One region of the Flavonifractor sp. An9 genome, then DNA from elsewhere that is predicted to be linked to it. Evidence: predicted binding sites of a transcription regulator. Region 1 holds the regulator's gene; the other holds the start of a gene.
The links. The regulator Rex, encoded in region 1, represses fermentation and respiration genes when NADH is low (regulators of the CRP and FNR family bind a similar motif). The targets are predictions, from matches to a motif close to ATTGTTAANNNNTTAACAAT.
Positions count from the first base shown of each region.

Region 2: a site for Rex is predicted at 3,145-3,164, ahead of B5G40_RS02240 (DUF3796 domain-containing protein). Genes of this name have one in related genera too.

Region 1 covers NZ_NFHC01000006.1:46,191-56,657, forward strand. Annotated here, with positions in the region: gene B5G40_RS05985 (heavy metal translocating P-type ATPase) at 1-987, shown strand, start outside; gene B5G40_RS05990 (S-layer homology domain-containing protein) at 1,032-2,144, opposite strand; gene B5G40_RS05995 (redox-sensing transcriptional repressor Rex) at 2,141-2,773, opposite strand; gene B5G40_RS06000 (spore cortex-lytic protein) at 2,902-3,291, shown strand; gene B5G40_RS06005 (peptidoglycan-binding protein) at 3,304-4,524, shown strand; gene B5G40_RS06010 (peptidoglycan-binding domain-containing protein) at 4,521-5,054, shown strand; gene hisE (phosphoribosyl-ATP diphosphatase) at 5,128-5,457, opposite strand; gene hisI (phosphoribosyl-AMP cyclohydrolase) at 5,454-5,783, opposite strand; gene B5G40_RS06025 (hypothetical protein) at 5,793-6,035, opposite strand; gene hisF (imidazole glycerol phosphate synthase subunit HisF) at 6,058-6,813, opposite strand; gene hisA (1-(5-phosphoribosyl)-5-[(5-phosphoribosylamino)methylideneamino]imidazole-4-carboxamide isomerase) at 6,807-7,529, opposite strand; gene hisH (imidazole glycerol phosphate synthase subunit HisH) at 7,526-8,134, opposite strand; gene hisB (imidazoleglycerol-phosphate dehydratase HisB) at 8,134-8,709, opposite strand; gene hisD (histidinol dehydrogenase) at 8,722-9,996, opposite strand; gene hisG (ATP phosphoribosyltransferase) at 9,993-10,467, opposite strand, start outside.
Region 2 covers NZ_NFHC01000002.1:85,531-95,997, forward strand. Annotated here, with positions in the region: gene B5G40_RS02220 (ComF family protein) at 1-464, opposite strand, end outside; gene B5G40_RS02225 (hypothetical protein) at 461-640, opposite strand; gene nth (endonuclease III) at 1,043-1,690, opposite strand; gene glyA (serine hydroxymethyltransferase) at 1,829-3,070, shown strand; gene B5G40_RS02240 (DUF3796 domain-containing protein) at 3,203-3,559, shown strand; gene B5G40_RS02245 (helix-turn-helix transcriptional regulator) at 3,556-3,756, shown strand; gene B5G40_RS02250 (S-layer homology domain-containing protein) at 3,942-5,012, shown strand; gene B5G40_RS02255 (replication-associated recombination protein A) at 5,288-6,559, shown strand; gene B5G40_RS02260 (M23 family metallopeptidase) at 6,696-7,607, shown strand; gene B5G40_RS02265 (site-2 protease family protein) at 7,623-8,189, shown strand; gene rplS (50S ribosomal protein L19) at 8,328-8,669, shown strand; gene B5G40_RS02275 (amidohydrolase family protein) at 9,036-10,467, shown strand, end outside.

The sequences.
Region 1 (10,467 bases):
GGCGGGGCCTCCCGGGCCGGTATTCTGGTCAAAGGAGGCAACTACCTGGAGGTGCTGGCCAAAACGGAGATCGTGGTCTTTGACAAGACCGGCACCCTGACCCAAGGAGTCTTTAACGTCACCGCCATTCATCCCGATCACTGTGACCAGAGCCAGCTGCTGGAGCTGGCCGCCCTGGCGGAGGTCTCCTCTGATCATCCCATCTCCCGCTCTCTGCTGGAGGCCTGGGGCCAGCTGCCCGACCGCAGCCGGGTCACTCAGGCGGAAGAGCTGTCCGGCCGGGGCGTCCGCGCCATGGTGGACGGCAAGGTGATCTGCGCCGGCAACGACAAGCTGATGGATGAGATCGGCGTCACCTGGCACCCCTGCCACCATGTGGGCACCACGGTCCATGTGGCCGCCGACGGGGTCTATCTGGGGCACATCGTCATCTCCGACCAGGTAAAGCCGGACGCCCAACAGGCCATCACCGCACTGAAAGCGGCAGGAGTACGCAAAACTGTGATGCTCACCGGCGATGCCAAGCAGGTTGGCAAGGCGGTAGCCGCCCAGCTGGGGCTGGATGAGGTCCACACCCAGCTCCTCCCCACTGACAAGGTAGACCGGGTAGAGGGACTGCTGAAAGAGGTATCCCCCAAGGGGGCCCTGGCCTTCGTGGGAGACGGCATCAACGACGCCCCCGTCCTTTCCCGGGCGGATGTGGGCATTGCCATGGGCGCCCTGGGTTCCGACGCTGCCATCGAGGCGGCAGACATCGTCCTCATGGATGACAAGCCCTCCAAGCTGGCTCAGGCCATTGCCATCGCCCGCCGCACTCTGGCTATTGTCCGTCAGAACATCGTGTTTGCTCTGGGGGTAAAACTGCTTGTGCTGGTGCTCAGTGCTCTGGGTCTGGCCAATCTGTGGGAGGCCGTCTTTGCAGATGTTGGAGTCTCTGTTATCGCCATTCTCAACGCCATGCGGGCCATGCGCACCGCCAAGATGTAATAAAAAACGCGAGCCTTACGGCTCGCGTTTTTTGTGTTGTGCATTTAACTCAGACGCAGGGCGGAAACCTCGTTCAGCACGGTCTGCATGGTGGCCTTGTCATACCCGCCGTTGGAGGCAGTGCGGTCCAGCAGGATTCCGCCGTCCTTGGTGGGAGCAGAGAGGGCGCACACCGACAGATAGACTACCTGGGCCCGCAGGAAGGTGCCGCTCTCCAGCATGGTGCGTTCACTCTGACGGATGGCACCCAGCGTTACCCCCGCCTCCATGGCAGTCTGCCAGGTAAAGTCAGGATTGGTGCCAGTCTCGGAATAACCCAGCGCCCGGAGCACAAAGGTCATATACTCCCCTGCCGTAATGGTGTTGTTGGGGGCAAAGACCAGCTGACCGGCGGCGTTGGTACCAATGCCGGTAGTGTAGCCCTTTTCATAGGCATAGGCCAGATAGCGGTCGGCCCAACTGGGGCTGTCCACAAAGGGATTGGTTGCCGTACTGGACAGGGCGGCCTGTTCCTCCCCCAACAGGCGAATGAACATGACCAGGCCCTCCACCCGGACCGGCTGGCGCTCCAGCTCATAGCCGGAGCCGTAGGTGGCGCCGGTGCCCTTCAGAAGACCCATCTTAGTCAGACCGTCAGCCATCGCGTTATAATCTACGTTTCCGCTGGCGGAGAGGGTATAGCTTCCCTCCAGACAGAGGACTGCAGTATCAGAGGTCACAGTCACCGCCACAGCGGCGCTCTCCCCTGCCAGACAGCGGTGGCGGGCAGTCAGGCCACTGCCGGAGGCCACCGTATTGCCTGCCGTTGTATCCACCAGCACGCCACCGGAGGCCGTAGCACTTCCTGCCAGCAGCATCACACCGGAGCCGGAGGTAAGGGTCAGCACATCGCCCTTTTTAAAGCGCAGGTCATTGAGTCCGGACGTTCCGCCTGCTTGGGCCAAATATGCGGAATGCTCGCTGTTGAGTTGGTTCAGCGCCTGATGATAGACAGGTGCCGTCAATTCCTCCACCCGCTGCTCCGCCTGCTTCAGGGCCTCATCGGTAAACGTACCATTTACATAACTTTTGCTCACCAAAGACTGGTCGGCGGCTACCACCGCCCCGCAGCTCACCAGGATCACCCCGGCAAGCAAGATTGCCGCTGCTTTTTTCATGCGTCCTCCGAGATCATATAGCTGAGGGCCAACAGGCTGTCCGCAAAGTGAACATCTTCAATGACCACGCCCGGCGCCTCCACCGTCAGCTCGCTGTTAGTAAAATTCCAGATACCCCGTACACCGGCTCGCACCAGTCGACTGGCGGTGGTATTGGCAACGCTCCGGGGCACGGTCAATACACCGATGCTGGCCGGATGCTCCACCAGATACTCCTCCAGCCGATCCACATGATAAATGGGCACGCCAGAGCGAGTCTGGCCCACGATCTCCGGGGCCACGTCAAAGGCCGCGGCCAGCGCCACACCCGAGCGCTCAAAGTGGAAGTTCTCCATCAGGGCCCGGCCCAGATTGCCCGCGCCCAGAATAACCGCCGTATGTCCCCGGTTCATACCCAGGATATCAGAGATCTCATCCCGCAGTTTCTCCACGTTATAACCATATCCCTGCTGGCCAAATTCCCCAAAGCAGGACAGATCCTGCCGGATCTGGGAGGCTGTCAATCCCATGGAGCGGCCCAGAGCACTGGATGAAATACGCTCCACACCGGCCGTATGCAGGTCCGTCAAATGGCGGTAATACCGGGGCAGCCGCCGAATCACCGCACTGGACACCTTTTGCTTTCTCATGCGCCATCACACTCGTTCCAGAGGATATCTTTCCTATTCAGTTTACTCAAAACCGGCCCCGATGTCAACGCCTCACGGGCAATTCCTCCGTTGACGGCATAGAGTGGAAAGAAAAGGAGGAATGCAACTTGGCCGCAACAGGAACCATTCTGACCCGGGTATTTACGTCCCGGGCCCAGATCCCGGTGGCAGGCGCCACCGTAGCTTTTACCCAGCGGGGCACCGAAGGACGCCACACCCTGCTGGCCCTGCGGGTCACCGACGCCAATGGCCGCACCACACCGGTTCAGGTAGAAACGCCTGACGCCTCAGCCAGCGAGTCTCCCGGCACCGTCACTCCCTTTGCCGTGTGTGATATCTGGGCTGAGACCCCGGGCTATGAACTGCTGGTGGTGGAGAACGTCCAGATCTTTGCCGGCACCCAGACCTTGCAGGAGCTGGAGCTCATCCCTCTGCCGGAGCAGTCTGCCATTCTGCTGCCGGAGGACCCGGTCAACGTACCGCCTCAGAATCTGTAAAGGAGGGATACCATGCCAGAATCGCTGCCCATTACCCCCTATGTGCCGCAATACATCACCGTCCATCTGGGCCCGCCGGGCTCCAGCGCGGAGAATGTGACGGTATCCTTTCCGGAGTATGTGAAAAACGTGGCCTCCAGCGAGATCTACCCCACCTGGGAGCCCGCCGCCCTCCAGGCCAACATCCTGGCCATCATCTCTTTCGCACTTAACCGGGTATACACCGAGTTCTATCCCAGCCGGGGCTACCCCTTCAATATCACCTCCTCCACCGCCTACGACCAGAAATTTATCAAGGGCCGTAACATCTTTGAAAATATCAGCCAGCTGGTGGATGAGATGTTCAACTCCTACATACGGCGCATCGGCTTTGTAGAGCCTCTGGCCGCCAAATTCTGCAACGGCACCACCGTCACCTGCGACGGGCTGTCCCAGTGGGGCAGCCAGGCCATGGCGGAACAGGGGGCGGACTATATGACCATCCTGCGCTCCTACTACGGCGATAACATTGAGCTGGTGACCAACGCCCCGGTCCAGGGCATCCGCTACTCCTACCCCGGCTATCCTATCCGCCGGGGAGACAGAGGCGAGGCGGTCCAGCGCATCCAGGTCATGCTCAACCGTATCTCCCGGGACTACCCAGCCATACCCAAGGTCTACCCGGTGGACGGGGTTTTTGGTCCCACTACGGAGGCAGCGGTAGAGAAATTCCAGTCCATCTTTGACCTGACCCCCGACGGTATCGTGGGCAACTCCACCTGGTACAAGATGGTGTTTCTCTATGTAGGGGTGCTGGATCTGGCAGAGCTCATCAGTCAGGGGCAGACCTATTACCCCGGCAGCGGAAGCCAGCCCTTCCCCAACGTGCTGGCCGAGGGCGCCAGAGGCGATTCGGTACGAACCGTACAATATGTGCTGTCGGTAGTGTCGGAGTTCTACAGCAATATCCCCCGGGTGGCCATCGACGGCATCTACGGTCCCGCCACAAAAAACGCTGTCATCGCGGTTCAGCGCATGGCCGGCCTGCCCCAGGACGGTATCATGGGTCCACAGACCTGGGCCGCCCTCTACCGGCTCTATGCCGGTATCGCGGACACGGTGGAGACCTATACCAACGTGATCCCGGAGCAATTCCGCCCCGACCTGCCCGAAAGTCAGGCCACCGGCCTGACTCAGTATCCCGGCCAGCCCATGACCCTGGGTTCCGCCGATGAGAGAGGAGTAACCCAATGATCGTGCCCCAAGAGATCCGACTGATCGGCCAGCCGGTCCGCAGCCTGCAAACCATGCTGCGGGAGCTGTCCTTCCTCTACGACTTCCTCCCCCGCCTCACTCCTGATGGGGTCTTTGGGGAGCGCACCCTGGAGGCCGTCATGCTCTTTCAGCGAGAATTCTTCCCGCCGGTCACCGGTCGGGTGGACCAGGCCACCTGGGAGGCCATCGTAGCCCTCTTCTTGCAGGCCAGAGCCAGGCTGGCCGGGCCTCTCCCCTGCCGCGGCTACCCCAACTGTGATTTTTCCGTTCAGCCTGACCAGGACAGCGTCCACCTCTATCTGGTGCAGTCCATGTTCCGGGCACTGGCCCGCCTCCTCAATGGCATCCAGTCCACCCCGGTCACCGGCCAGAACGACACCGCCACTCAGCATAATATCCGCTGGGTCCAGCAGTTGGACGGCCGGCCCCAGACCGGCGTACTGGATCAGGACAGCTGGAATACCATCAGCCGTCTATATACGCTGTTCGTCACCTACGGGCAGAAATAGACTACTGCAGCTATTTCTGTAAAAGAAATAGGGTCGATGCAGAGTTTTCCTCTGCATCGACCCCGCTCTTTTCTCAGGTCTCGTGGTCCACTGTCTTCATCTGTTTCAGATTGCCGATCTTATGACTCCGACGCTCCAATTCGGCCAGCACCGCGTCCAGAGGGATGTTCTGGTCGGCCATCATCACCATCAGGTGGTAGATGAGGTCGGAAATCTCTCCCACCGTCTCCTCCTGCTTGCCGTTCTTGGCGGCAATGATGGTCTCGGAGCACTCTTCCCCCACCTTCTTCAGGATTTTGTCCAGGCCCTTATCAAACAGGTAGCAGGTGTAGGACCCCTCCTGGGGATCGCTCTTGCGGCCCAGCACCACCTGGTACAGGTCCTGTAAAATGGTATCGCTCATGGTGTTTCCTCCCAAATCGTGTTAAAAAAGCAGCTGCGTGCTCCGGTATGGCAGGTGGGGCCCTCCGGGGTGCAGAGATAGAGCAGGGTGTCGGTGTCACAGTCGGTAACCATCTTCTTCACATGGAGGAAGTGGCCCGAACTCTCGCCCTTATTCCACAGTTTCTGGCGGCTGCGGGACCAGAACCAGGCGGTCTTGGTCTTTAAGGTCAGCTCTACCGCCTCTTTGTTGGTAAAGCCCAGCATCAAAATATCTTTGGTATCCGCGTCCTGGATGATGACGGGGATCAAATCGGATTTCTGAAACAAAAGGTCCAGATCCAGCATACTATCACCTCAAAACTCCCAGGGCGGCTTCTCCTCTTTCCAGTCCCAGGGATCTTCTCCTCCCCGCCGGTCCCGGCGGGCGGTCAGCTTGGTCTGCTCCGCCGATGTGCGAGACGCCGGCCGGCTGGTGGCCGGTCTTTGTTTCACCGGTTTCCGCATCTGGTTCCCGCCCGGCAGTCGCTTTCCAGTCAACTGATTGACATTGTCTTCTCCAATCAGATCGGACACCAGATCAAAAATGTTATCCAGCATATCATCTTCCCCCTTGTGTGAGTTATCGCACCGGGATCTGTCTGGTTTCAAGATACTCCTTTACCTGGGGCACTGTCAACTCCCCAAAATGGAATAAAGAGGCTGCCAGGGCCGCGTCGCACCCGGTCTCTTCAAATACCTCCGCAAAATGGGCCAGGCTACCGCAGCCACCGGAGGCAATCACGGGGATGGATACCGCATTGGTGACCGCTTTTGTCATGGCCAGATCAAAACCAGCCTTGGTTCCATCTGCGTCCATGGAGGTGAGCAAAATCTCTCCCGCTCCCAGGGCCTCGCCCTTCTTCACCCATTCGATGAGGTCCATGCCGGTGGGCTTGCGGCCTCCGGCCACCACCACCTCCCAGGTGCCGTCTCCCCGGGACCGGGCGTCCACCGCCAGCACCACGCACTGGGAACCAAACCGCTCTGCCGCTTCGGAAATCAGTTCAGGCCGGGCCACGGCGGCGGAGTTGACAGAGATCTTGTCCGCCCCTGCCCGCAGCAGCCGCTGGAAGTCCTCCAGAGTACGGATGCCACCCCCCACGGTTAGTGGGACAAAGACCTGAGCGGCGGTGCGTTCTACCACGTCGGCCACGGTATCCCGGGCATCACTGGTGGCGGTGATGTCAAGAAAGACGATCTCATCAGCTCCCTGATCGGAATAGTATTTGGCCAGCTCCACCGGGTCGCCGGCGTCTCGGATATTGACGAAGTTGACCCCCTTCACCACACGGCCGTCCCGCACATCCAGGCAGGGAATGATTCGTTTGGCTAACACTGCTCCCCCGCCTCCTTTACCGCTTGTGCCAGGTCCACCGTTCCGGCGTAGTAGGCCTTGCCGATGATGGCTCCATACAACTCCATGCCGTTCAGCTTGGACAGGTCTCCGTTGGAGGATACCCCGCCGGAGGCCACGATCTGACAGCTTACCGCTTCTTGAAGCGCAGCCAGCCGGTCAAAAGAAGGGCCGGACAACATCCCATCGGTAGCGATATCTGTAAAGATAATCGTCCTTACACCTATCGCCTCCATGGACTTGGCGAAGTCCAGGTAGTTGAGGCCGGAGGACTGCTCCCATCCGGCGGTCTTGACGATGCCGTCCATGGCATCAATGCCCACGGCAATGCGCTCGCCATACTTGGCTACCGCCTCTTTCACAAACTCCGGATGGCTGACGGCGGCGGAGCCGATCACGCACCGCCAAACTCCCAGGGCAAAGACCTCCTCCAGGTCGGCCATAGAGCGGATACCGCCCCCCAGCTCCACCTTCAGGCCGGAGCTCTGAGCCACCGCCTGCACAATGGCGCCGTTCTGCCGGGCTCCACTGCGGGCTCCGTCCAGGTCCACCATGTGGATATGGCGGGCCCCGGCGTCATAAAAGGCCTTTGCAGTCGCCAGCGGATCATCCGCCACCTGGTGAGCCGTTGCGAAATCTCCTTTGTAAAGGCGGACAGCCTTACCATCTTTCAAATCAATGGCGGGAAATAAGATCATCTGTTCAGCCCTCCGAAGTTTTTCAGAATCTGCAAGCCCACCTCACCACTCTTCTCCGGGTGGAACTGGCAGCCGTACACGTTGCCCTTCTGCACCGCCGCCACCACCGGGATACCGTAGTCGGTCTGGGCGATAACGGTGGCCGGGTCAGCGGCCACGCCACAGAAGGAGTGGACAAAGTAGACGTAGCTACCCTCCTCCACCCCAGCAAACAGCGGAGACGGGTTGGGGTAGCTCAGGCTGTTCCAGCCGATGTGGGGCAGCTTAAGATTGGTCTCAATCTTACGGACACAGCCAGGTACAAGTCCAAGTCCTTTACACTCCCGCACCTCTTCGCCCCGGTCGAAGAGCAGCTGCATTCCCAGGCAGATGCCCAGGATGGGTTTGCGTTCTGCCTGGGCCACCAGCACCTGGTCCAGACCGGTCCCCCGCAGCTTGTCCGCCGCGTCGGGGAAGGCCCCTACGCCGGGCAGGATGATGGCGTCAGCCCGTTCCAGCTCCCCGGGGGCGCTGGTGATACAGGTTTTCAGGCCCAGGTAGTCCATGGCGTTGGTCACGCTCTTCAAATTGCCCACGCCGTAGTCCACGATAGCGGTATAACCCATCACAGCACCCCCTTGGTGGAGGTGACCCCGGTACCGGTAATCTGCACGGCCTCCTTGACCGCCACACCCAGGGACTTGAACAGGGCCTCAGTAATGTGGTGGGCGTTCTTTCCGTAGTGGCACTTCATATGTAAAGTTAATCCACTATTCACCGCGAAGGCCCTCATAAACTCCTCGGTAAGGCAGGAATCATAGGCCCCGATCATGGGTTGAGGCATCTCGGCGTCAAACACCAGAAAGGGCCGGTTGGAGAAATCCAGGGCGGTAAAGCATAGGGCCTCATCCATGGGGATGAAGGCAGAGGCAAACCGCCGGATGCCCTTCCGGTCCCCCAGTGCCTCCTTCATGGCCTGGCCCAGCACGATGCCTATATCTTCCACGGTGTGGTGCCCGTCCACCTCCAGATCGCCCTGGACATAGAGCTCCAGGCCCAGCCCACCATAGAAGGCGAAAGCCGTCAGCATATGATCGAAAAAGCCGATACCGGTGTGGACGTCCACCCCTCCTCCCTCCAGAGAGAGGGTCAGGCGGATATCGGTCTCCTTGGTGGTGCGGGTCAGTTGGGCTGTTCTCATGGTCATTCTCCTTTACTCAAACCGCACCCTGATGGAATTGGCGTGGGCGGTGAGATGCTCCGCATTGGCCAGGGTGATGATCTGCTCCTTAATGGGACCCAAGCTGGCCTGGTCATATTGGATGACACTCATAGTCTTGAGGAAGCTGTCCACGCTGAGGGGCGAGAAGAACCGGGCGGTACCGCTGGTGGGCAGCACATGGTCAGGTCCGGCCAGATAGTCCCCCAGAGGTTCCGGGGACCAGGCGCCCAGGAACACCGCACCGGCGTTCTTGATGGAGGGCAGCAGGGCCCGGGGGTCCTCGGTGACGATCTCCAAGTGCTCCGGGGCTACCTCGTTGGCCAGGGCGGCGCAGTCAGCCAGACTATCGCACACGATGGCGCAGCCAAAGTCCCGCAGGGAGCACTCCATGATCTCAGAACGGTCCAGATAGCCGGTCTGGCGGACGATTTCAGCGTCCACCGCCTGGGCCAGTTCCATGGAATCGGTGAGCAGCACGGCTGAGGCCAGTTTGTCATGCTCCGCCTGGCTGAGCAGGTCGGCGGCTACAAATTTGGGGTTGGCCTTGCCATCTGCGATAATCAATATTTCGGAAGGCCCGGCCACCATGTCGATGTCCAGCTTGCCGTAGGCCTGCCGCTTGGCGGAGGCCACAAAGGCGTTGCCGGGGCCCACCAGCTTATCCACCCGGGGGATGAATCCAGCCCCGTAGGTCAGGGCCGCCACCGCCTGGGCGCCACCGACAGCAATGACCCGGTCCACCCCAGCGATTTTGGCGGCAGCCAGCACAGCATCGTTCAGGTTCTCGGTGGGGGGCGTCACCATGACGATCTCCTCCACCCCGGCCACCTTGGCAGGCACCGCATTCATCATCACACTGCTGGGATAGGCTGCCGTGCCGCCGGGCACATAGATGCCCACCCGGGTCAGGCCACGGACCACCCGGCCCACCACGCCCCCGTCAAGGGAAGTCCACTCCATGGTGTGGGTAAGCAGCTTCTCATTGTAATCCCGGATGTTGGCCGCCGCCCGCTCCAGGGCGGAAATCAAGTCCGCCGGGCAGCGGTCATAGGCCGCCTGGAGCTCCGCCTGGGAGATCTCACGGGGTTCAGCCTTATCAAAGCGGAGAGAATAGTCCCGCACCGCTTCAAAACCCTTCTCCCGGACCGTCTCCATAATCTCGGCTGCCGCCGCGTCAATGGCCTGGTTTGCCTGGGCCGCTCGGGCCTTCATAGCGCTGATAACCGCTTTTTCGGCCGCGCCGTCTGCTTTTACGATCTGAATCATTTCCGCTTCTCCAATTCTCCCTCACAACGGGCTATAAAGTCTTCAATCTGATTCTTGTACAGCTTCATGCTGGCAGTATTCACGATAAGCCGGGCAGAAACCGGCGCCACATCCTCGATGGGCACCAGACCGTTGGCCTTCAGAGTAGCTCCCGTCTCCACGATATCCACGATGGCGTCGGCCAGGCCCAGAATGGGGGCCAGCTCCACGCTGCCCTCGATCTTGATGATATCCACGTCCATACCCTTGCCTGCAAAGAAGGCACGGGTCACCTCCGGGTACTTGGAGGCGATGCGCCGGGTCTTGTAGGTACCATAGAAGTCGCTCCCCGCCTTGACAGCCAGGGCGAACCGGCATTTGCCGAACCCCAGGTCCAGCACTTCATAGAAGGAGCCTCCCTTCTCCAGGATGGTGTCCTTCCCTACGATGCCCAGGTCGCACACCCCATGCTCCACATAGGTGATGACATCG
Region 2 (10,467 bases), on a different contig from region 1:
GTGATGCCGGACTGGGGATCGGTATTCCGCTCCTTCCGCAGGGTCTCCACCGCCACATCTCCCAGCTCCAGAGCGGCGGCGCTGGCCAGCAGGAAGGCCTGATCATAGCCACGCTCCCTCTTTCGCCGGTCGGAGAGAGGCACCCAGGTGATGAGATCGTACCGACCGTCCAAATGATCATGGACACACTGGGCCACCAATTTGCCGTATACTTTATGATAACCACGGCGTCCTTTGAATTTGTACCGGTGGATGGAATCCCGTACCTTGTCCTGATAGCGCAGCGGCGCGGTGCACAGGGAGAAAAATTCCCCTGTCAGTTCCGCTTCGCCGTCGGTGAGCCAGGGCAGTTCCCGCTGGCAGCGCCGGCAGAAGCCGCTTTTACCGGAGTCCAGCACCTTCCCGCAGAACACACACTTGGGCGGGAAGAGCAGGTCCAGCACAAAGCCCAGCGGCCCGCTCATTTTGATGCCTCCGCCGGAATCGGCCCGTGCTCCTTTTCAAATTCCCGGATGCAGCTTTGGATCAGATAATGCGCCTGTCCATTGATGGTTCTGCCCTCATAAGATGCGATGTACCGCAATTTCTGATGGATCTCAGGCGTGACCCGTAAGCCAATGTGTTTGACTTCTTTTCCCATGTCTTTCACACCTCCATCCTGCTTTGCGTGCGATTGCACGCATCCTGGATATATAGTATGAAAATTTGGGTGGAATATGGGGGAGTGCACAAAATTGCACGCACAAAATTCTGTAAAAGATTTCGCCCTGCGGGGCGAGTGCCTTTCTGTACGGACAGAAAGGCACCAAAGAACCGTCAAAGGGGAGAGGGATTTCGATTTCCCTCTCCCCTTTGAAATCCTCTCCCCTTAAAACGACCAATCAGGGGGGAGACTGCGGTCTCCCCCCTATTGGATGTACCCCCCTCTGGGGACGGGGCGCTGGAGCGCGGCGGGTCGTTTGGCGGGCGGGGATAGCCCCCGCCCCTACGCTCTACTTTCGGACCTCTTTGTAGGGACGGCCTTTATGGCCGCCTGAAAGGCTTAATCTCCGGTGCTCTTCTGAAAATGGTCGCACCAGGGCCGCAGGGTACAGTTTTGGCAGTCAGGCCGCCGGGCCACGCACACCGCCCGGCCGTGAAGCACCATCCGATGGCAGAAGTCGCTGGACTCCTCCGGCGGCAGGATCTTGCGCAGCTGCATTTCGGTTTTTGCCGGGTCCTTGGTGCCGTCGGTGAGACCCAGAAGGCCGGTGATACGGATACAGTGGGTGTCCGCCACCACCACGCCGGGGGTCTTGTACACGTCGCCCAGGATCAGGTTGGCGGTCTTGCGGCCCACGCCGGGCAGCTTCAGCAGGTCCTCCATATTGTCGGGCACTACGCCGCCGTACACATCCACCAGCATCCGGGCGGCGGCCACGATATCCCGGGCCTTGGCCCGGAAGAAGCCGGTGGAGTGGATGTAGGTCTCCACCTCGCTGACGTCGGCCTCCGCCAGAGACTCCAGGGTGGGGAAGCGGGCGTACAGGGCGGGCGTGACCATATTGACCCGCTCATCGGTGCACTGGGCAGCCAGACGGACGGCGAAGAGCAGCTCATAGGGCTTGGGATATTGCAGGGAACACAGGGCGTCGGGGTAGAGGCGCTTGAGCTCCTCCACAATGGCAATGACATCCTGATGGTCTTTCATAGGATCACCTCGTTAGACAATATAACACACAACGCAGCAAAAAACGAGAGGGTTTTTCCTATGGTGACGATTGTAATTTTGGGAATCATCCGGTATAATGAGTTAAATCGCTAAAATTTTGAAAGGTGGCGACAGACATTGGTCAAGGATATCATGGAGTTTCTTACCGCCCAGGACCCGGAGGTAGGTCAGGCCGTTGAGGCGGAGTACGCCCGGCAGCAGCGCAACATTGAGCTCATCGCCTCTGAGAACTTCGTCAGCCAGGCGGTGCTGGCCGCGGCGGGCACGGTGCTCACCAATAAATATGCTGAGGGCTATCCCGGCAAGCGGTACTACGGCGGCTGCCAGTGCGTGGACGTGGTGGAGGAGATCGCCCGCAAGCGGGCCTGCCAGCTCTTCGGAGCCGACCACGCCAATGTGCAGCCCCACTGCGGCGCCAACGCCAATTTCGCGGTCTATCAGGCTCTGTGCGAGCACGGCGACACCGTGCTGGGCATGGATCTGGCCAACGGCGGCCACCTGACCCACGGCTCTCCCGTCAACTTCTCCGGCAAGAACTACAACATGGTGGCCTATGGGGTCAACGAGCAGGGGCGCATCGACTACGACCAGGTCCGGGATCTGGCCAAGAAGCATCAGCCCAAGATGATCCTGGCTGGCGCTTCCGCCTACCCCCGCGTCATCGACTTCAAGACCTTTGCCGACATCGCCCATGAGGTGGGAGCCTACCTCTTCGTGGATATGGCCCACATCGCTGGTCTGGTGGCCGCCGGGCTCCATCCCAACCCGGTGCCCTACGCCGACGTGGTGACCACCACCACCCATAAGACCCTCCGGGGTCCCCGGGGCGGCATGATCCTCTGTAAGGAGGAGCTGGCCAAGAAGATCGACTCCGCCATTTTCCCCGGCAGCCAGGGCGGCCCTCTGGAACACATCATCGCCGCCAAGGCGGTGGCTCTGGGCGAGGCCCTCAAGCCTGAGTTTAAGACCTACCAGCAGCAGATCGTGAAGAACGCCGCCGCTCTGGCGGACTCCCTGCTGAAGGAGGGCTTCGACTTGGTGAGCGGCGGCACCGACAACCACCTGATGCTGGTGGACCTGCGGCCCGCCCACCTCACCGGCAAGGAGATGGAGCACCGCCTGGACGAGGTCAACATCACCGTCAACAAGAACGCCATCCCCAATGACCCCGAGAAGCCCTTCGTCACCTCCGGTATCCGGGTGGGTACTCCCGCCGCCACCAGCCGGGGCTTTGTGGAGGAGGATATGAAGGTCATTGCCCAGGTCATGTGGCAGACCGCTACCAACTTCGAGGGCAACCAGGAGAACCTGCGTGCCCAGGTGGCGCAGCTCACTGCCAAGTACCCCCTGTACGAATAAGCACTATTTACAAGGCCGCCTTCGGGCGGCCTTGTTGCGTTTCTCCTTATTTCTGCTTGACAGTTCAATTGCTATGTGGTAAATTTATCACAAGATAAGCGAAATACATCACATAAAAGAGGAGGGAATGAGATGCGGACCAAACGATGGTATGGACTGATCGGCTTACTGTCTCTGCTGGGTTTTGTGGGGGTATTTACACCGGAGCGAGCCTTCCTGGGCTTCTTTGCGTTTGCGGTGGACTTCCAGTATTTTTTCATCCGGGCGGATGAAATGGAGACAGGACGCATTCAGCGCTCCGCCGCCCTGGGCTTTTTTGCGGGCATGACGGTTTCTGTAGCGGCAGCCCTTGGGTGTTTACTGCTGGGGGATAGCTCTAAAGAAGGGCTGTATCCGGCCTTTGCCCTGGGCTGGGGCGTGGCGGTTGCGGTATACGCCTTGTCCGACTTCTGGAGCAGTTGTAAGGAATGGTGGTATACCCGGTCATGATATACAATCGGATCAAGGAGCACCGGGCCCGGCTGGAACTCAGTCAGGAGGAGCTGGCCAAAAGGGTGGGGGTCCGGCGGGAAACCATCAGCAATCTGGAAAAGGGAAAGTATAATCCCTCTCTGGTACTGGCCTGGAATATCGCCAAGGTATTCGGTGTGTCCATTGAAAAGGTCTTTACCGTCACAGAGGAATAGGGGCATTTTCTCTTTACGGTCAATCGAACGTGTGTTAGAATGGAGCGGAAGAAATTCCGCTCCATTCTGCTTTATAATGTTGTTTCTAAAATTTTTATAAAAATCCTGTCACAAATGCCCCGGCTGGAGGGTTTTTGTAGTAGAATAAGATCAGAGACGTCCAAGCAGAAAGGAAGGTCATGATCATGAAACGAATTGCATCTCTGGCCCTTTCCCTGGTATTGCTGCTGGGCTGCCTGCCCGCTGCCATGGCGGTGGAGGACGGCCCCTCTCCCTGGGCGGAAGAGGAGGTGAGCCGTGCGGTGGAGGTTGGCCTGGTGCCCCAGTCCCTTCAGGAGGATTGGCAGCAGCCTATGACCCGAGGCGAGTTTGCCATGATGGTCATCCGCTATCTGGCCGTGACCTATGGCCGAACCGATGAGCAGCTGGTCAACGACTATATGACCTACTGCCCCGACCGCAACGGCGAATTCTGGGGGGAGGAGGACTTCGGCGACGGGCTGACCTGGTGGCAGCGGTTCTCCGATGAGAAGAGCGGCTCCTGCTTCACAGATCTGCCCACGGGAGAGCAGCGAGGCTATATCCAGTCTGCTTACCACATGGGCCTGGTCAACGGCAAGGGGGACGGCACCCTCTATGACCCGGAGGGTACCATTACCCGGCAGGAGGCGGCCTGTCTGTTGGCCCGGGTCTATCAGAAGCTGGACCCGGAGGACCACCGGATTGCGCTGTACAGCGGCTATACCGACTATAGCGAAATGGCCACCTGGGCCATAGACAGCATTGCTTCTGTGGTGGGACTGGACATCATGGGAAGCACCTCTGCTTCCGCGCTGACCTTTGACCCGCTGGGCACCTACAGCCGGGAGCAGGCGGCAGTTACCTTCCTGCGGCTGTATGAGGACGCCCCGGTGAGTGCCGCCAAGGGCAACGTGATCAAGCTGGAGGAGGCGGCCTATCAGCAGGAGCTGTGGGAGGTGTTCCACAAGGGTGACCCCGGCACCAACATCCCGGAGTTCCAGGCAGATACGCCCTGGGGCACCGTCCTGGCCATCCGCCACCGGAACATGATGCATTTTTCCGAGGAACTGCTGGTTATTTACCGGGATGGACGGGTGCAGGTGCTGTCGGCGGCCAAGATGGGCTCTGACTGGTCGGTGAACGACAGCCAGGACACGTTTTCTTACACAGTAGACGGGGTGCAGTACCAGCTGGACCTGACAACCAGGCAGGTGACCCCGCGCTCCGGGAGCTGAAACATCCCGTGGGATGGGAATTTTCCCGCCCCGTTCCCTTTACGAATACTCGAACGCGTGTTAGAATGGAGCGGAAGTAATTCCGCTCCATTCTGCTTGGACTGAGGAAGGAACCTCCGGGGTTAAGGTTTCGGAGGGAAAGATAGTGTGAAAGAAAACCGTCAGGGTTGTCTTTCGCGTTCAGTCAAATACATTTTGAACCTTTGTGAAAGGTTCAAAATGGCATGGAGCGGAAGTAATTCCGCTCCATTCTGCTTTTAAGGGAGGTCGTTCCCATGACATACCGGCCTTTGGCGGACGAGATCCGGCCCCAGTCTCTGGACGAGGTGGTGGGCCAGCGCCACATATTGGGGGAGGGAGGGCTGCTCCGCCGCATCATTGAGGGAGGCAACATCCCCAATCTGGTGTTTTACGGCCCATCGGGCACCGGCAAGACCACGGTGGCCAACATCATCGCCAAGCGCACCAACCGGCCCCTCCACCGGCTCAACGCCACCACCGCCTCCATCTCCGACATCAAGGAGATCATGGCTCAGATCGGCACCATGCTGGCCCCCGACGGGGTGCTGCTCTATCTGGACGAGATCCAGTATTTTAACAAGAAGCAGCAGCAGTCCCTGCTGGAGTTCATGGAGAACGGCAAGATCACCCTCATCGCCTCCACCACTGAGAATCCTTACTTCTATGTCTACAACGCGGTGCTCAGCCGCTCCAGCGTCTTTGAATTCAAGCCCCTCACCGCCGCCGATGTGCTGCCCGCCGTGGAGCGGGGCATCCGACTCATGGGGGAGCGGCTGGAGGGCGAGGTAGTTTGCGAGGAGGGCGTGAAGGAGCATATCGCCTCCGCCTGCGGCGGGGACGTGCGCAAGGCCATGAACGCGGTGGAGCTGCTCCTCAACTCCGCCAAGCGGGAGCAAGGAAAGCTCCTTGTCACTTTGGCCGATGCCCAGACAGTGGCCCAGCGCTCTGCCATGCGTTACGACAGGGAGGGAGATGACCACTACGACATCGCCTCCGCCCTGATGAAGTCCCTCCGGGGCTCCGACCCGGATGCCGCCTGCCACTATCTGGCCCGCCTGCTGGAGGCGGGGGACCTGATCACCGCCATCCGGCGGCTGCTGTGCTCGGCCAGTGAGGACGTGGGCATGGCCTATCCCCAGGCGGCCCTCATCGTTAAGGCTCTGGTGGACAACGCCCTCCAGCTGGGTCTGCCTGAGGCACGGCTGCCGTTGGCCCAAGCGGCCATCCTGCTGGCCACCGCCCCCAAATCTAACTCGGTGTACAAGGCTATTGCCGCTGCCCAGGCTGACATCCGCAAGGGCAAGACGGGGGACTATCCCCGGCACCTCCAGAACGTCCACGCCGATTCGGCGGGGATGGAGCGGGAGCAGGGGTACCTCTACCCCCACGATTTCCCCAACCACTGGGTGAAACAGCAGTACCTGCCCGACGCCCTGGCGGGCAGTCACTATTATCAGTACGGAGACAACAAGGTGGAACAGGCTGCCAAACGGTACTGGGACGCCATCATGGGGGACAAACCCTAAATCGGGTTGTCCGCATAAACCGCCGCTCTGCCGCATATAGATAGCCCACACTCATACAGAAGGGATGCGGGCCGGCATGAGAGAGCAGCGAAGCAGGGTTGCCAGCAGAAGAACGGGACAAAAGAAGGGAAAAACAGTGCTGGGCCCACGGGAGAGGCGGCGGATCACCCAGCTGGTGGTCTGTCTGGCACTGTTTTTGGCGGTATTCATTGGAAAAGGGATCTTCCCGGAGCGGATCGCCGACCTGCGGGAGCAGGTGCTGGGCCTGCTGCGGGGGGACACGGATTTTCAGGCGGTCTTTGCCGACCTGGGCCAGTCTATCTCCAAGGGAGAGCCGATGTTGGATACCCTGGGGGATGCCTGGAGCCAGATGCTGGGCAGGGAGGAGGCCAAGCCCAGCGGGGCGGCGGGGGAGAACGCCCTCTATGCTGCCCAGGCTGCCTGGCTCAGCGGCTTTGGCCGTCAGGAAGGCACCGGGACCCTGGGGCTGAAGATTGACCCCCAGGCTACCCCGGCGGTGGCCGCCACACCGGCGCCCCAGCCGGAGGTCACCCCAGAGCCAACTCCCACTCCTGAACCGGCGGTGGAGCACGTGGACTACACCGGTCCCGCTCTGCCGGACAACACCTCCATGGATAAGTACCAGCTGGATGTGGGGGAGACAGTGAGCCCAGTGATGGGGGTGCTCACCTCACCCTTTGGATGGCGGGAGCACCCGGTGGACGGGGAGGAGAAGTTCCACAACGGGGTGGATCTGGCAGTGAACACCGGCACCCAGGTCAAGGCCTTTGCCGATGGGGTGGTAGACTATATCGGCGATGACCCCGATCAGTACGGCCTCTACCTCCAGATCAGCCACGCCAACGGGGTGAAAAGCTTTTACGCCCATTGCAGCCAGCTGCTGGTCAGTCAGGGCCAGACGGTGAAGGCGGGGGACACGGTGGCTCTGTCCGGCGACACCGGCAACACCACCGGACCCCATTTGCATCTGGAGCTGAGGTTCAACGGGGTGCGGATCAATCCCATCTACTATATTGAGACCAACTGAATGAGATGGGGGCGTGTGGAGATCACGGCAGGGGCCCTGCTGCTGTGGGCCCTGCTGTACTATCTGGACAGCGGGGGGGTGGTGCCCCAGGCTTTGGCGGCCTGCGCCCTCCATGAGCTGGGCCATTATGCCGCCATCCGGCTGCTGGGAGGCAGAGTGGCCCGGCTGAAACTCTCCTGCGTGGGGGCGGAGATGGCCCTGTCTGCACGCTGTCCCCTGGGCCCCGCCCGGGAGCTGGCGGCCGCCCTGGCTGGACCGGCGGTCAATCTGCTGTGCGCCTGGATCTGTTCAGGACTGGGGGAGGCCTGGTGGTGCTTTACCGGCCTTCATCTGGCTCTGGGCCTGTTTAATCTGCTGCCGGTGGGGCCGCTGGACGGAGGCCGGGCGCTGAGCTGCCTGCTGACCCTGGCGGGCAGGGAGGACTGGGCACAGCCGGTGGTGGGCCTGCTTTCCGTTGGGCTGTCCATGGGCCTGACTATGGGGGCTCTGCTGCTGTGGCGGGTAGGGGAGGGCAACCTGACCTTGCTGCTGGTTGCTCTGTGGCTGTCCGCCATCCCGCTGCGGAAAACCAAGAAAAAATGAAAAATCTGCTTGCAATTTGTGGTGGGGCATGGTATACTATCTCGGACTCAATAAAGGGCGGTCCTCTGCGGCTGCTGTCCAGAGAAGGACGGCGGGAATATGGCCGGTAAGAACGCCTATCAACAGGAGGAAAATCAAATGGATCTTATGCAGGCTTTCAGCGCCAAGTATCAGAAGGCTGAGCCCCCCGTGGCCAATGTGGGCGACACCGTCCGTGTGCACGTGCACATCAAGGAAGGCAACCGCGAGCGTATCCAGGTCTTTGAGGGCACCGTGATCGCCAAGAAGCACGGCGGCATCGAGGAGACCATCACTGTTCGCCGCGTGTCCTACGGCGTTGGTGTGGAGAAGGTGTTCCCCATCCACGCTCCCGCTGTGGACAAGATCGAGATCGTCCGCAAGGGTAAGGTGCGCCGCGCCAAGCTGTATTATCTGCGTGACCGCGTGGGTAAGAGCGCCAAGGTTAAGGAGCGCGTCTAATCGCATTGGATTTGTCCGAAAAAGGAGAGAGGCAGCTGCCTCTCTCTTTTTTTATGTCTAAAAGTGGTTAGAATATGCAAACTATTTGCCATCTTGCACAAAAATGCATTTCTAAATTGAGAACGACGAAGTTTGATATTCTTGTTTTGGTTATAATTTATAAAGAAACTGAAATATTTTTAAGATTTTTAAATGGTTTCAGACAGAATAGAGGGATACAGAGACATAAATGGACTTTTGAAAAACCGTCTTGCAAAAGAAAATGCTTCATGGTACGCTACAGGCAAGAGCAAGAGGAAAGGAGGATAGGCCCAATCGCACACACCGGGAAACTGAGAAAGAAGAATCAAATAGGAGGCGAAATTCATGTCACGCAAAGGCTTTGGACGCATTCTTGGCACGATTTTGGCACTTACCATGCTTCTCTCCCTCTTCCCCGCCTCTGCGGCCGGCCCTGAGCCCGCCGACAGTGTGTACCGCAACGGCAAAATCTATACTGTAAACGAGGATTTCACGGTGGTCAGCGCCATCGCCGTCAAGGGCGACCGCCTGGTATATGTGGGCGATGAGGCCGGCGTGGAGGCCTACATCGGCGCCGATACCAAGGTAGTGGATCTGGGCGGCAAGACCGTCATCCCCGGTCTGGTGGAGGGCCATATGCACGTTACCGGTCTGGGCAGCAGTCTGATGAATCTGGACTGCTTCTGGATGCCCAAGCAGACCATTCTGGATCTGGTAAAAGCGGCGGCCGAGCAGGCCGAGCCCGGTGAGTGGATCCAGGGACGGGGCTGGATGAACACCGTTTGGGAGAACACGGACTATCCCACCAAGGAGGAGCTGGACGCGGTGGCGCCCAACAATCCCGTGTTCCTTACCCGGGCCTGCGGCCATATGGGCTGGGCCAACAGCATGGCCCTGGAGCTGGGCGGCATTACCAAGGATACCCCCAATCCTCAGGGCGGCGAGTATCTGAAGGATGAAAACGGCGAGTTGCTGGGCTGCATGACCGACACCGCCATGGATCCGATTGAGGCTCAGATCCCTGAGCTGACCCTGGAGCAGCAGCGGCAGGGTCTGCTGAAGGCCCAGGAGCAGCTGTTCTCCTACGGCCTCACCTCCGCCATGGACGCCGGCAACAGCATTGAGGTGTATGAGGAGGTCTTTGGGCCACTGTACGAGTCCGGCCAGCTGAAGCTGCGGGTGTACGGTATGATCTCCCACACCGCCGCCGATAATGAGACGGCCCAGTATCTGAAGGACCATCCCATTGATCCGGATAACTATGAGCTGCTGTATGACAATCACCTGAGCCTGCGCTGCGTCAAGATGTTTGCAGACGGCTCCCTGGGCGCCCGCTCCGCTGCTATGCTGGAGGACTACAGCGACCGGGCCGACCACATTGGCGACTACCGCTATACCCAGGAGGAGATTGATCCCATTGTTAAGGTGGCCTATGACGCCGGCTACCAAATTGCCACCCATGCCATCGGAGACGGCGCCAACCATCAGGTGATCAACGCCTATGAAGCGGCCATCAAGGCCAATCCCAGAGAGGACCACCGCCTGCGCATCGAGCACTTCCAGATCGTGGCCCCCGAGGATATCGATCGGGCTCTGGAACTGGGCATCCTGCCCTCCATGCAGACCACCCATGCTACCTCCGATATGCTGGTAGCCGAGGACCGTGTGGGTTCCGAGCGCATCAAGACCTCCTATGCCTGGCGCACCATCCTGGATAAGGGCGGCATCATCCCCAACGGCTCCGACGCTCCCGTGGAGCTGGTCAACCCCTATCATG